DNA from 3 places in the Paenibacillus sp. 23TSA30-6 genome. Region 1 is predicted to be linked to each of the others. Evidence: riboswitches for the same ligand, from Rfam matches in the RefSeq annotation. Region 1 holds a riboswitch; each other region holds the start of a gene.
What was found. A riboswitch is a leader RNA that binds a small molecule or an ion and turns the genes downstream of it on or off. The one in region 1 is predicted to bind glycine.

Region 1 (2,264 bases):
GAGTATTCCCTTTTTCTTGTTGGGATACAGGGAATCCATATAGGTACGGGTTTCTGCAACTACAATTCCCGACAAGCCAAGCAGTGCAATCAAGTTCGGGAAGGCCATCATGGCGTTAAAGATATCTGCCAGTAACCAGATCGCATCCAGCTTAATAAACGCGCCTCCGGCAACCAGCGCAATGAACAGATAACGGTACGGTTTAATCCATTTGACACCCAGCAAATATTCAACACAGCGTTCTCCGTAGTAGTTCCAGCCAAGCATGGTGGTGAACGCAAACATAATCAGAATGATTGTGAGCAGTTCCGCACCAAGCGGGAATGCGCTGGAGAAAGCTTGCTGCGTCATCAAGCCCGCATCGGTAGGACCGCTCCATACGCCGCTAACCAGAAGCGTCAACCCGGTCATCACACAAATAATCATCGTATCTATAAAGACACCTGTCATGGAAATCAACCCCTGCTCCGCAGGCCATTTGGTTTTGGCGGCTGCGGCTGCAATCGGTGCGCTTCCCAATCCGGCCTCATTGGCAAAAATCCCTCTGGCTACCCCGCTGCGCATTGCCAGCATAATTGTAGCCCCGGCAAATCCACCCGTCGCAGACGTCGTGGAAAATGCCGAATGCAGCACAAGTGCGAGTGCGGCAGGAATCTGATCGGCGAACCGAATCAGTACGATCATACAGATCAGCACGTACAAGCCTGTTTTGAAAGGGACCACTTTGGTCGATACCTTGGCAATGCTCTTGAGTCCTCCAATGGTAACGAGTCCCGTAAGGGTAGCAATGATCACTGCCGTTACAATCGGCGGAACACCGAAGCTGTTTTCGGTCGAGGATACAATCGCTTTGACCTGCGGAAACGTTCCAATCCCGAACAGCGCCACCAGCATCCCGGAAAAGGCGAATAGCATGGCCAGCGGTTTAAAGCGGCGTCCAAGCCCTTTTTCAATATAATACATCGGGCCGCCGGAAAATTGTCCATTCCGATCCTTCACCCGGTATTTTACCGCAAGCACACCTTCCGCATATTTCGTCGCCATCCCGAAAAAGGCTGCAACAACCATCCAGAACAAGGCACCCGGTCCCCCCAGCTTAATCGCTGTTGCAACGCCGACGATACTTCCTGTACCTACTGTAGCCGCCAGCGCCGTACTCAGGGCCGCAAAGCTGCTGACATCCCCGCTACCTTCATTTGGGGCCTTGCCGATCAGCTTGATCGCCAGAGGCAGGCGGAAGACCTGCAACATTTTTAAACGTATGGTCAGCCACAAACCTGTTCCCATAACGAGAATGATCAGAGGGGCCCCCCATATCCAACTGCTAATCGTTTCTAACACATGTACCAAATTCATTTCAACCCGCTCCTCCAGCATATTAAAAAACAAAAAAGAGTCAAATCCGCTGATTCGACTCCTGGAGAGGTTAAAGGCACGAAAAAATACAACCATCTTGTGCAGGATTCAGCCACTAACAGCTCATAAAAAAGCCTAGGGCATCCCCTGTCACAGGTTATTCGCGTCTCTGTCCTTTTGCCTGAGAGTTTAAGCAGATGATATCTGCGGTGCACCTTCGGCGCCCAATTAAGGGTCTCTCCAGAGTTCTGTCCGTTTACGGTCCCGCTTGTTGCTGTTATCAGCCCAAGCACCTGAGAGTTTTGCCCCTTCGGTCGGAACTTACGTTCCATCTCCCGCAAACATCAACCAGACATATGAAATTGTTTTTTATTATACAGAAAACTTTCAGCTTTTTACAAGTGAAAAATTTGTGAAGTCGTTTCGTTATCTTAAGATGAGCCTATAAAATAAAGGCGGGCGCAGCCAGATTCATCCTCATGATGTTCTCTGCCGCACCCGCCCCCAGGCCATATTGGGTTATATTCAGTTAGCTTGGATTACAGTTCTTCGCCGTTGGTGGCAATTACATTTTTGTACCAGTCAAAAGAATCCTTCTTGGAGCGCTTCAGTGTTCCGTTACCGTCATCGTCCAGATCAACATAAATAAATCCGTAACGCTTGGACATTTCGGAAGTGGACATACTCACGAGGTCGATAGGTCCCCAGCTAGTGTAACCGATCAGATCCACACCGTCCGCAATCGCTTCCTTCATTTGAGCGATATGTTGGCGCAAATAATCAATGCGATACGTGTCGTGAATGGAGCCGTCTTCTTCCACCTTGTCATATGCACCCAAGCCGTTTTCCACGATGAACAGCGGCTTTTGATAACGGTCATATAATGTGTTCAGCGTAACACGCAGGCC
Region 2 (2,264 bases), on a different contig from region 1:
ATCGCCTCAGGAATATCGCTGAATAAATCGTCGATGGACGATGCGCCGACCACGCGCAGCATTTCAGCTTGATCCTGCTCGGTCATAGGAAGATAACGATGCTGTTTCATTGGGTCTGGCTCCTTTCAACCAACAAGATCGTAAAAAACGTAAAACGATTAACAAATGATTAATAAATGATTGCCAACTGGGCAGCGGTTAGTAACGGATCACGATAGTTATAGTAAGACGAGCGTTTAAATCAGTGTGGACGTTTATAAAAGGGTGCGGCTACCACCTCGGCGCGCAGGCGCTTGCCACGAATCTCGACCTCCAGCGGCGTGGATAGGGAACTAAAACGACTGTCCACCAGAGCCAAACCCAGATTACGTTTTAAGGTGGGCGACTGGGTTCCCGTTGTGACCTCGCCGATGTGCTGTCCTTCCGCGAACACGGGGTAATGGGCACGCGGTATGCCACGGTCAAGCATTTCCAGCCCGATCAGCTTGCGCGGAATGCCTTGTTCTTTCTGGCGTTGCAGAGCCTCTCTGCCGATAAAATCTCCCTTATTCAGCTTGACGAAGAAGCCTAAACCAGCTTCCAGCGGTGAAATCGTGGCGGACAGCTCCTGTCCGTACAGCGGCAGCCGCGCCTCGAAACGCAGTGTATCCCGGGCTCCAAGTCCGGCGGGAACCAGACCATACGGCTCACCGATGCGAAGCAATCCGTCCCACACTGCCGGTGCATTCGCAGCAGGTACGTAAAATTCAAAGCCGTCTTCCCCCGTGTATCCGGTGCGGGAGACGAGCGCTTTTGCTCCGAATAATTGCACATCCTCGCTGAATCGGAAGGAAGCCAGCTTTGTAATGTCCGTGTCTGTCACGGCTGCGGCAATACGTGCAGCTTCAGGTCCTTGCAACGCCAGCAGTGCCACCGCATCTGATATGTTTTCCAGATGAACGGATGCAGGCGCATGGCGAAGCAGCCAATCCCAATCCTTATCGATGTTGGAGGCATTCACAACGAGCATGTAACGCTCCGGCCCTTTGTAGTAGACAAGGAGGTCGTCTACTACACCTCCATCCGGGTAACACAGGAGCGAATATTGGGCCTGGCCCGGCTCCAATTGGCTGACATCGTTCGTCGTCACCTGTTGCAGAAATGCTTCGGCTTCCTGGCCCTCGACCAAGAATTCACCCATATGCGATACATCGAATAATCCTGCACGTTGCCGGACGGCCTCATGTTCCTTTTGAATGCCACTGAACTGTACAGGCAGCTCCCAGCCGCCAAAATCAATGCAACGAACCCCCGACAGCGTGCTGTAGGATGAATGCAGCGGCGTTTTTCGCAAGTTAGTCATTTTTCCACTCCTATCCGGTGTGATCGGCTAAACAAAAAAGACAGGCCGAAAAAAACGTATGGACGGCAGTCCACACACTTTTTTTCAGCTCTGTCCTTGATACCTGAGAGTTACCCCGGTGTGTACCGGGTTTCCCCTTGGGTGATCCGCCTGTATGGCGAATGCTCTCCAGAGATGCGTCCGGCAGAGGTCCTTTTGCCTGAGAGATTCACCTGCGGTGCAGGTTTACTCCTTCGGCGCTGCCTCTGGATCAGCTATACGTTATCCGGTCCTGCCGGTTGGTTACAGCTAGATCCGACTCGCTTGCTGCCTTGTTTTACAGGTGGCAACAGCGATGCGAGTGTTGACAGTCTCTCCCTCCACGTTCATCCGCGTTTACAATTATCGGGTGTTTCCAAAAGCACTTGTTATAACCCATTAATACGCAAATTTATTCGAAATGTCAACAAAAATGTCATGAAAAACATTATTAAAAACATTTTATTCATAAATAAGGATATGTAAGCGTTTGTTATAATCTGTCGTATTTTTAGTTAGAAAGATATATGGAGTAATGTGAAATATTTTTGTTAGTATTATTGACATGATAGTTCTAGTTGTCATAATCTTAACCTGTCATAGACGGGTAGGCAAAACGATGTAATCCATATGAAAGCGAGGCGGAGCAGGATGAGTGAAGTGAAGCAGCAATTGTGGTACACGGAAGAACATGAATGGGTTCAGCGCACAGAGGATGGAACGGTACGAATCGGTATTACGGACTTTGCACAGCATCAACTGGGCGATATCGTTTTTGTGGAGCTGCCTGGGGAGGGAGCAACGATTGAGCAGGGGGCGGAGATTGGTACTATTGAATCGGTAAAGACAGTATCCGACCTGTTCGCTCCAGTAACGGGAACGGTGTTGAAGGTGAATGAAGCGC
Region 3 (2,264 bases), on a different contig from region 1:
TCGGATGCCTTAAAGGCAACATTGGCTTCACCAATGATGAACACATCGTATGGACGCAGCTTGTCGTACGTTATAGCCTGCTCTCCATAGGTAAAAGGAATGGAACGGTTCAACGGGTCCACGGTAAAACCTGCATTACGCAGTCCGCCCGCAAAATCGGAAAAGGCTCCATCAATAACCCAATCTGCTGCTCCGGCTGTCTGTGCGTGCGTATTATCAAACAGTACTTTTTTGCCTTTTCCATCCGGTAATGTCGTACCGGGTTGACCCGGTGTACCAGGATCAGGTTCGCCCGGATCACCAGGATTTCCAGGCTCGCTTCCGCTTACCAGTTCCAGAGCGCTTGGGCTTTTCACTCCACCAAAATTGTTATAGGCACCGAGCGCACCCGTCACGCGAATTTTACTGCCGATCAGCTCAGGATGGCCTGACAGCCCAAATGCTCCTCTATACGCGGATGTCAGTTGTACATTTAACAGATTAGACGTATTGCGTTCACTCGCCTGATCCGCAATCAGTACGTTAAAATCGTTTGCAAACGGGGCAGAGAAATTAGCCGTTTTCGATCCGGTGGCATGTCCGACGACGTAGCCTTCTACCGTCACCGTACCTCCGCTGCTTTGACGCTGAAGCGCTTCCGCTACCGTCAACGAGCCCTCTGCCTTGACCTGGCCGAATGGAACGAAGAGTCCTACCAGCAGTGATACGATTGCCGCCAGATGCAGCATTCTTTTTAAGCGTGAACCTGTGAACCGGAAACCTTTTACCATACGTAAATGTCCCTCCCATATTCCATAAATTAGCTTGTCCTCTATCAGATTAGCTATCAACCTTCTAATTCCTTCCTGTTTTCATCCATAATTATGTAAAATTTAATCTTTTTATTGAGAAGATTCCTGATTCTGTAAAATCTCAACCTGTGATTGACACCGGGCATGGCATACATTACGCTTAGGAGGAAATGTTGAACGGTATACGCGAATGAAGATGACGGGAGAGTCTGTCCGGGAAGCACATCCCGGCGGCACCGAAGGAGCAAGACGCCAGCACCCGGCTGGCGGATAATCTCTCAGGTCCATGAATCGCCATCTGACGCAACTCTGGAGAGAGCGCAAGCCACCCAAGGGGTAAGGCGGTATACACCCGCACGAAACTCTCAGGTAACGAGGACAGAGATAAGGGAAATTTCCTTATCCTGTCCTTTTTTTGTGCTTACATGCTGCGTCAGCATTAGAAACCGTCGCACCCGCGCAAGGCGCGGCAGCACCATATACTATGGTATTCAAACATACAGGGGGCCACACCATGCGTTTCAAAGACGTATTTTCCATTATTGGTCCGGCTATGACCGGACCCTCCAGCTCGCATACCGCAGGCGCAGTGCGGCTCGCACGCGTTGCCCGGCACTGGCTCGGTGCGCAACCTGACCGTGCCCGCCTGACGCTGTACGGCTCATTTGCCGATACGTACAAGGGACACGGCACAGACCTAGCACTCATCGCCGGATTGCTGAATTACGATACAGACGACCACCGGATTCCGGATGCGGAGCAATGTGCAGAGCAAGCCGGGATGGAAGTAGAGTTCGCTGTCAGCGGACTGCCCGCCCCCCATCCGAACACAGTCCGCTTCGAGCTATGGAAAGGTGAAGACCAGCGCACGCTGCTAGGCTCCTCCATCGGCGGCGGAAACATTCATGTCCAGCAGCTTAACGAGTTCCGGGTCAATCTGACCGGAGATCTGCCTACGCTGGTGCTTCTTCACTCGGATAAGCCCGGAACATTGGGCGCGGTGACTTCGGCGCTGGGTGCAGCTGACATTAACATTGCCTACATGCACGTGGATCGCAAAGGCCGGGATGGCGAAGCGCTCACTGCTATTGAAACCGATAGCCCCGCTCCGGCTAAATTAATTGCCGAGCTGCGGGCTTTGCCTCATATGTATGAAATCAAAATGATTAATTTGAAAAAAGGAGCTGAATCCGATGCGGTTTAGCCATCTGCATGAATTAGGTGCCTTGTGCGCCGAGGAATCCACTACGATTGGGCGCCTGATGATCAAGGAACAGGTACAAGAAACGAACACATCGGAGGAAGAAATCTTCCGACAAATGGCTGATTATTATGAAGTCATGAAGGAAGCCGTTCATCGCGGGCAAACACAGGACACCGTATCCCGCAGCGGATTGACGGGCGGCGACGGCAAGCGCCTGGCAGAATATTTGCGCGCAGGGGAAACCTGCTCCGGCGATGCCTCGGCACTCG

Region 2: another riboswitch for glycine. It lies ahead of gcvT (glycine cleavage system aminomethyltransferase GcvT); the one in region 1 lies ahead of E0698_RS21550 (alanine/glycine:cation symporter family protein).
Region 3: another riboswitch for glycine. It lies ahead of sdaAB (L-serine ammonia-lyase, iron-sulfur-dependent subunit beta); the one in region 1 lies ahead of E0698_RS21550 (alanine/glycine:cation symporter family protein).

The regions. Positions count from the first base shown of each region.
Region 1 is NZ_SLTL01000029.1:59,265-61,528, forward strand. Features, by position in the region: gene E0698_RS21550 (alanine/glycine:cation symporter family protein) at 1-1,356, opposite strand, end outside; glycine riboswitch at 1,516-1,610, opposite strand; glycine riboswitch at 1,628-1,704, opposite strand; gene E0698_RS21555 (glycoside hydrolase family 1 protein) at 1,896-2,264, opposite strand, start outside.
Region 2 is NZ_SLTL01000014.1:57,480-59,743, forward strand. Features, by position in the region: gene gcvPA (aminomethyl-transferring glycine dehydrogenase subunit GcvPA) at 1-110, opposite strand, end outside; gene gcvT (glycine cleavage system aminomethyltransferase GcvT) at 242-1,342, opposite strand; glycine riboswitch at 1,423-1,519, opposite strand; glycine riboswitch at 1,520-1,711, opposite strand; gene gcvH (glycine cleavage system protein GcvH) at 2,012-2,264, shown strand, end outside.
Region 3 is NZ_SLTL01000017.1:19,107-21,370, reverse strand. Features, by position in the region: gene E0698_RS16265 (DUF6359 domain-containing protein) at 1-770, opposite strand, end outside; glycine riboswitch at 982-1,095, shown strand; gene sdaAB (L-serine ammonia-lyase, iron-sulfur-dependent subunit beta) at 1,306-1,995, shown strand; gene sdaAA (L-serine ammonia-lyase, iron-sulfur-dependent, subunit alpha) at 1,985-2,264, shown strand, end outside.